Regions from separate parts of the Protofrankia sp. CiP1_Cm_nod2 genome, predicted to be linked through region 2. Evidence: riboswitches for the same ligand, from Rfam matches in the RefSeq annotation. Region 2 holds a riboswitch; the other holds the start of a gene.
What was found. A riboswitch is a leader RNA that binds a small molecule or an ion and turns the genes downstream of it on or off. The one in region 2 is predicted to bind S-adenosylmethionine.
Positions count from the first base shown of each region.

Region 1: another riboswitch for S-adenosylmethionine. It lies ahead of NBW84_RS24505 (protein NinF); the one in region 2 lies ahead of NBW84_RS15070 (aminotransferase class V-fold PLP-dependent enzyme).

Region 1 covers NZ_CAKKTL010000197.1:1,920-5,317, forward strand. The annotation lists gene NBW84_RS18690 (hypothetical protein) at 1-112, shown strand, start outside; gene NBW84_RS18695 (adenylosuccinate synthetase) at 153-1,691, shown strand; gene NBW84_RS18700 (VOC family protein) at 1,639-2,007, opposite strand; partial or broken gene NBW84_RS24505 (protein NinF) at 1,988-2,224, opposite strand; SAM riboswitch class I at 2,234-2,351, opposite strand; gene NBW84_RS18705 (glucosyl-3-phosphoglycerate synthase) at 2,384-3,355, shown strand.
Region 2 covers NZ_CAKKTL010000130.1:1,617-5,014, forward strand. The annotation lists gene NBW84_RS15065 (VOC family protein) at 837-1,298, shown strand; SAM riboswitch class IV at 1,510-1,622, shown strand; gene NBW84_RS15070 (aminotransferase class V-fold PLP-dependent enzyme) at 1,658-3,181, shown strand.

The DNA.
Region 1 (3,398 bases), on a different contig from region 2:
CGACGCCGTCGGCAAGGCGCTCGCCGCGTACGCGCGGGACCGCGGGGCGGTGGTCGTCTCCGACAGCCTGCCAGGCCCCGACGACGGCCCGAAGGGGATCACCCGGCTGTAGGACGCCGGCCAGCGGCCAGCTGGAGGGAGGAAGGCCCGTCGTGTCACACCGTCACGTCCCGCCCGGTCATGTCCCCGGCCGTGTCCCCGGCCATGTCATCGTCGTCGACCTCGGGTTCGGTGACGCGGGCAAGGGGACGGTCGTCGACCACCTGTGCGCGCGGGCGGCCGCGCGGGGCCGGCCGGTGCGCGCGGTGATCCGTTTCAACGGCGGTGCCCAGGCCGCCCACAACGTGGTCACCGATGACGGCCGGCACCACACCTTCGCGCAGATCGGCTCGGGGGCGTTCACCGCGGGCACCGCCACCCACCTCTCCCGCCACATGCTCGTCGACCCGCTCGCGCTGGCCGCCGAGGCCGACCATCTGGAGGCGGCCGGGGTGCCCGGCCCGCTCGCCCGGCTGACCGTCCACCGGGATGCCCTGCTCACCACCCCGTACCACGTGGCGGCGAACCGGGCGCGCGAGCGGGCCCGGGTGCCGGCCCGGCACGGCTCGTGCGGCATGGGCATCGGCGAGACCGCCGCCTACGCCCTGGCCCACCCCGAGGACAGCCCCCGGGCCGGGGACTGCCTCGCCCCCGCCCGGCTGCGCCGCGTCCTGACCACGTTGCGTGACCGGCTGGCCGACGAGCTGGGCCCGCCGGCCGTGGCCGCGCCCGCGGTCGACGACTGCGTGGCGGCCTTCCGCGCCTTCGCCGACGCCGTCGAACTCGTGGACGACGGGTACGTCGGCCGGCTGCTGCGCGGCGGGCCGGTGGTGTTCGAGGGCGCCCAGGGCGTGCTCCTCGACGAGTGGCACGGCTTCCACCCCTACACCACCTGGTCGACGACCACCCCCGCGAACGCGGACAAGCTGCTCGCGGACGCCGGGATGGCGGGGGAGGCGCTGCGGCTGGGGGTGGTGCGCGCCTACACCACCCGGCACGGCGCCGGCCCCCTGGTCACCGAGGACGCGGAGCTGACCGCCGCGCTGCCCGACGTCCACAACGGCACCGGCCCCTGGCAGGGCGCCTTCCGGGTAGGCCACTTCGACGCGGTGGCCCACCGGTACGCCGTCGACGTCATCGGCGGAGTGGACGCGATCGCGCTGACCCACCTCGACTCGGCCGCCCGTCTCGGCCCGGCCGCGCACGTCGGCCCGGCCGTGTATGTCGGCTCGGCCGCGCACATCGACATGACCGCCCGACTCGACCGGGCCGCGCGCCTCGACGCGGTCGCCCGTCTCGGTGCGGCCGCCCGGCGGCGTCTGGCCGTCTGCCGTGCCTACGAGATCGACGGTGTGCCGGTCACCCGGCTGGCGCCGCGACCGCCCGGCGACCTGGTGGGCCAGGCGCGGCTGACCAGCCGGCTGGCGCGGGCGCGGCCCGTCCTCGAGCCCGTCCCGGACGCCGCCGCCTGGCCCGGGCTGGTAGGGGAGGCGCTCGAAGCCCCGGTGACCCTGCTCTCCCACGGTCCGCGCAGCCGCGACAAGATCTCTTACGGGCCGCGTAACCGCGGCGAGATCTCCCTTGGCGTCACATCCGGTGTCAGCGGTCCGCCGGCGTCTCCGCCAGCCAGCGCTCGCGTACCTCGTCGGTGATCTCGCTGGGCTGGGCGGCCGGCTGCCCGATGCGGATGTGGTTGCCGAAGGGGTCGCGCAGCCCGCAGTCGATGCCGTAGGGCTGCTCGGTCGGCTCCTGGGTGAACTCGACGCCGCGGGCCCTGAGCTCCTCGTAGGTCCTGCGACAGTCGTCGGTACGCAGGATGAAACCGAGGCCCATCGCGCCCTTGGTCACCAGCTCGCGGACCTGGGCGGCGGTCTGCTCGCTCATGGCCGGCGGGCCGGGCTTCTCCAGCAGGATCTCGCGCTCGGGGTGGCCCGGGACGCTGACCGTCGGCGGGCAGCAGCCCGACATAGCGCCACAGGCTGGCGGGGCCGGCCTCGATGGACTCCCGGGTGACCCGGCGTAGCACGGAGTCGTCGTAGGCAATCTCCAGCGGGGCGAAGCACTCGATACAGACATGCGTCGGAGAGAGCGGATAGGTGGCGCCGCAGTGGCGACATGACAGGGCAACCGCGGGATTGACGACGTCCGGGCTGATCGTTGCGAGGCGCTCGGGAGCGACTGTCATCTGTGAAACTCCTCATCTTTCCCGAGAGCCGGATGCGTCTCAGGACGGAATTAGCACCTGCCACGCACTGATGCGGGTGGTTGCCGGGGCTTCACTGGGCCGGTCCCTCTGCCCCTCTGGATGAGCCGTATGCGGTTGTCAGTCCGTACTGTAGTCCGTGTGCGGTCTGACGTATACCGTTGGTTCGAGCATAGGACGTACTACGGGCGGGACTTCTCACCAGGGGAACTACTGGCCCGTAAGGCAGGGCCGATCAGCGTGGTGCTGCCCGCGTTGAACGAGGCGGCCACCGTCGGCGCGATCGTCTCGGCGGTCCGCCGCGATCTTATGGTCGCGGTGCCTCTCGTCGACGAGATCGTCGTCATCGATCCGGGGTCGGTGGACGCGACCGCCTCCGAGGCGGCCGCCGCGGGCGCGGCGGTGTTCGCCGAGGAGCGCATCCTCACCGGCTACGGGCGGGTCGCCGGCAAGGGCGAGGCCCTGTGGAAGTCCCTGTACGCCACGTCCGGGGACATCGTGGTCTTCGTCGACGCCGATCTGGAGGACTTCGACGCGAGCCTGGTCACCGGGCTGCTCGGGCCGCTGCTGACCGAGGGCGCGGTCTCCTACGTCAAGGCGTCCTACGACCGGCCGCTGGCCGGGGGGCTGCTGCCCGGCGGTGGCGGCCGGGTCACCGAACTCGTCGCGCGCCCCCTGCTCAACCTGCACTGGCCGCAGCTCGCCGGGCTGGTGCAGCCGCTGGCCGGTGAGTTCGCCGGCCGGCGGGCCCTGCTCGAACAGCTGCCGTTCGTCTCCGGCTACGGCATCGAGTTCGCCCAGGTCGTGGACGTGCTCTCGCTGCTGGGAGTGGACGCCCTCGCCCAGGTCGAGGTCGGCCGCAAGGTCCACCGCCACCAGTCCGACGAGGCCCTTGGACGGATGGCCGCGGAGATCATCCACGCGGCGTGGAGCAGGCTGGGTGTCCACGCCGGCTCCCTCGGCGGGACGCTGACCCAGTTCGGGCGCGGTGACAGCGGGCTGGAGCCGCGCACCCATCAGGTGGTGGTGCGGGAGCGGCCACCTATGATCACTGTTCCGGAGTACGCCGCCCGCTACGCCCGGCTGTATCACGGCCCGGTGGAAAGCGGCTGACTGACCGGGCCCCGCCGCGCCGGGCGGGCCGCCACGGGCAGGG
Region 2 (3,398 bases):
ACGAGCGCCACGCCGACCGCGCCCGCGGCGAGGCGGCTGGGCCGCAGACCGTCACCGTGTACTCGCCAGTTCTGTAGTCGTCTGATTACATTTTCCAGCGAGCTGTGAAGAGCCGGAAAAACAGCGCGATTACATTTTTTCGCGTCGCCGGCGGCCCCTCGGAGCCGCCGGCGACGCGGGCGGCGGCATGCCCTTCGGCGCTCCCGCCGGCGCTCCTGTCGTCGCTTCCGGGCGGCGTTCCCGGCGCAACCGCCGCCGCCGGGAGAAATCGGCCGGCTGACAGCCGGGTGCGCTCGACGAACCGAAAACGCGCCAGGGCCCGGACGGATGCTCGGGGTGGGCGGGCTCAGACGGTCCGGCGACGCGCCGGTGTGACCGGCTGGCCTGAGATGACGTGAGCGGAACCGGCGCCGTGGCGCCCGTCCACGGTTGTCAGCGCATCCCGCGCGGGCCGCACCCGCCGGTACACGCCGCGCTGGCCACAAGCACCTGGTCGATCACGCGGTCGCTGTGCGGCAGAAAGCGGCGGGATGCCATGCCCGGCACTGTACAACCGATCCGCCGTCACAATCCTCGTTCATTCCTGTACACCCGCTCCGACGCCCCGCCCGGGCCGCCCCGCGCGTTCCCGGCAACATCCTCCCGATCATCCGTCCCGCGCTGTCCCGCCAGCCGTGAGACATCGCAGAACCCGGAACTCCCGACGTCCACCACCCTCCGGATATGGGCTCGTGACCGCCGTCGCGAACGGGCCACCGGGCGGGATGAGACGGTTCGCGGAGATCCGCCCGGAAAGCCGTCCCGCGCCGGGGAAAGCGGTCGGATACCTTCCGCTCATGGAGCAGCGGATCAGCCTGATCACACTGGGTGTCGGGGACGTGGGACGCGCCCGGGCGTTCTACGAGCGGCTGGGCTGGCAGGGCCAGGAGCTCGAGGAGACCGTGTTCTTCCAGGCCGGCGGCACCGTGCTGGTGCTCTGGGGACGCGACAGGCTGGCCCGCGACTGCGGTATCGCCGAGGGAAGCGCCGCCACGGGGAGCACCGCCGGGCGGGCGGACGGGTTCGGCGGTGTCGCGCTCGCGCACAACGTCCGCTCCAGGGCGGAGGTCGACGACGTCATCGCGGCGGCGCAACGGGCGGGGGCCACGGTCACCCGTCCCGCGGCCGAGACGTTCTACGGCGGCTACGCGGGGGTCTTCACCGACCTCGACGGCCACGTCTGGGAGATCGCCCACAATCCCGGTCTCCCGTTCGCCGCAGACGGCTCGATCATCGTCCCGGACCTCGGCGGCCCGTGACCGCTGCCGCCGGGACGGGCCGTCCGGCGGCTCCCGCCCGGCGTGGCCGCGGGCGGGAGCCGCGTCCTGTTCGGCGGGGTCCGGCCGGGTTCCCGGCCGGGGCGCCCAGCTCCTGATCGGTGATGCGGCCGGTGGAGGGGTCCGGGGGCCGTCCGCCGGAGCTGGCGCCACCGCCGGGCACGTGTCCGACATCCCCGGTATGCTCGGCACAGGTCATGAGCGCCAGCGTCAAGCCCCGGCTTGCTGGCCGGCAACCCTCCTCCGCGGTGGGGTGCCCCGGGTGAGGACCAGGCCGTAGCCGCGTGGCTGCGGTAAGCGCGGACCCGCCTTCCGGGTCCGGTGGACCCGTGAGGAGTGCTGTGACCGCCCCTGCCGCCATCCAGACCCCCGTCCGTCCGCGGCCGGGGGAGCCGTCTGCCGTGGCCGTGGACGGCGTCGCCGCCAGCGCCCAGCCGCTGCCGGTGGGGCCGCTGCTGCCGGTCGTCGGCGCGGATCTGCGCGTTCCGCTCGTCCAGGGCGGGCAGGAGCGCTACGCCAACCTCGACTACGCCGCGTCCGCCCCGTGCCTGTCCGCCGTGGCGGCCAGGGTGGAGGAGATCCTGCCGTTCTACGCCAGCGTCCACCGCGGCGCCGGCTACGCCTCCCAGGTGACCACGGCGCTGTACGAGTCGGCGCGCGGGACGGTCGGCGCCTTCGTCGGCGCGCGGCCCACGGACGTCGTGGTGTTCACCCGCAACACCACCGACGCGCTCAACCTGCTCGCCCGCTGCCTGCCCGGGACGGCGGCCGGCGGCCATCCGGACGACAGCCCGGGCCGCGGGGCGGACGCCGGCCGCTCGGACGGCGACGGCCGGGCGGGGGACGCCGGCCCTGGCGACGTGCTGTTCCTCGATGTCGAGCATCACGCGAACCTGCTGCCCTGGCGTGCCGTCCGGCACCGCTGCCTGCCGGCCGCGGGCACCGTCGGCGCGACCCTCGACCGTCTCCGGCGGGCGCTGGCGCACCGGCCGGCCTGCCTCGTCGCCGTGACGGGCGCGTCGAACGTGACCGGCGAGGTCGTCCCCGTCGCCGAGATCGCCAGGATCGCGCACGCCCACGGCGCGCGGATCGTCGTGGACGCCGCGCAGCTGGCGCCGCACCGCCGCGTCGACATGGCCGCCTGGGACGTCGACTACGTCGCGCTGTCCGCCCACAAGCTCTACGCGCCCTACGGCGCCGGGGCGCTGATCGGCCGCGCGGACTGGCTCGACGCCGCGCCGCCGTACCTCGCCGGCGGCGGTGCCGTGGCCGGCGTGACCGGCACCACCGCCACCTGGAAGGCCGCCCCGGAGCGGCACGAGGCGGGCTCCCCCAACTCGCTCGGCGCGGCCGCCCTGGCCGCGGCCTGCCAGGTGCTGGCCGCGCTCGCGCCCGGCGCCCTCGAGCGCCACGAGGCCGCGCTGCGTGACCATCTTGTCGCCGGGCTGTCCGGGCTGCCAGGTGTGGAGATCCCGCGGATCTGGGCGGACGCGTCCGACCGGCTCGGCGTGGTGACCTTCACCGTGCCCGGCGACAGCGCCGCGCGGGCGGCCGCCTACCTGTCCGCCGAGCACGGCATCGGCGTGCGCGACGGCCGTTTCTGCGCCCATCCGCTGCTCGCCCGGCTGGGCCTGCCGGGCTCCGCCCTGCGGGCAAGCGTCGGCGTCGGCACCCGCTCCGACGACATCGACCGGCTCGTCACGGCACTGCGTACCTACCTGCGCGACGGCCCGGGCTGGACCTACCAGGCAGGACCGGCCGGCTGCGCCCCCGTGCCCGACACCCGCCCGCTGCCCGGCTGGTTCGCCCCCGACGCCGCCACCCCGCCCGTCCTGCCCGCCCTGGCCGGCATCTGCGCCAACTGACCGGCGTATCCACTGACCGGCCGCCCGCCGGCAACCGGGCCCCCGGCCGCCGGTCCCCCCGGAAAGCCCGCTCGTCCTGGCCAGGGCGGGGCCGGTATCCGTCCCGGCCGGGTGGGTTCCGTCCGCGTTCTGGAGCGGGGCCTGCCAGCCGTCCGGGCTGTCTCGGGTGCCGGTCGTCCTCAGGAGGCCCGCGGGGTCCAGGTGTTCCGGGAGCCGG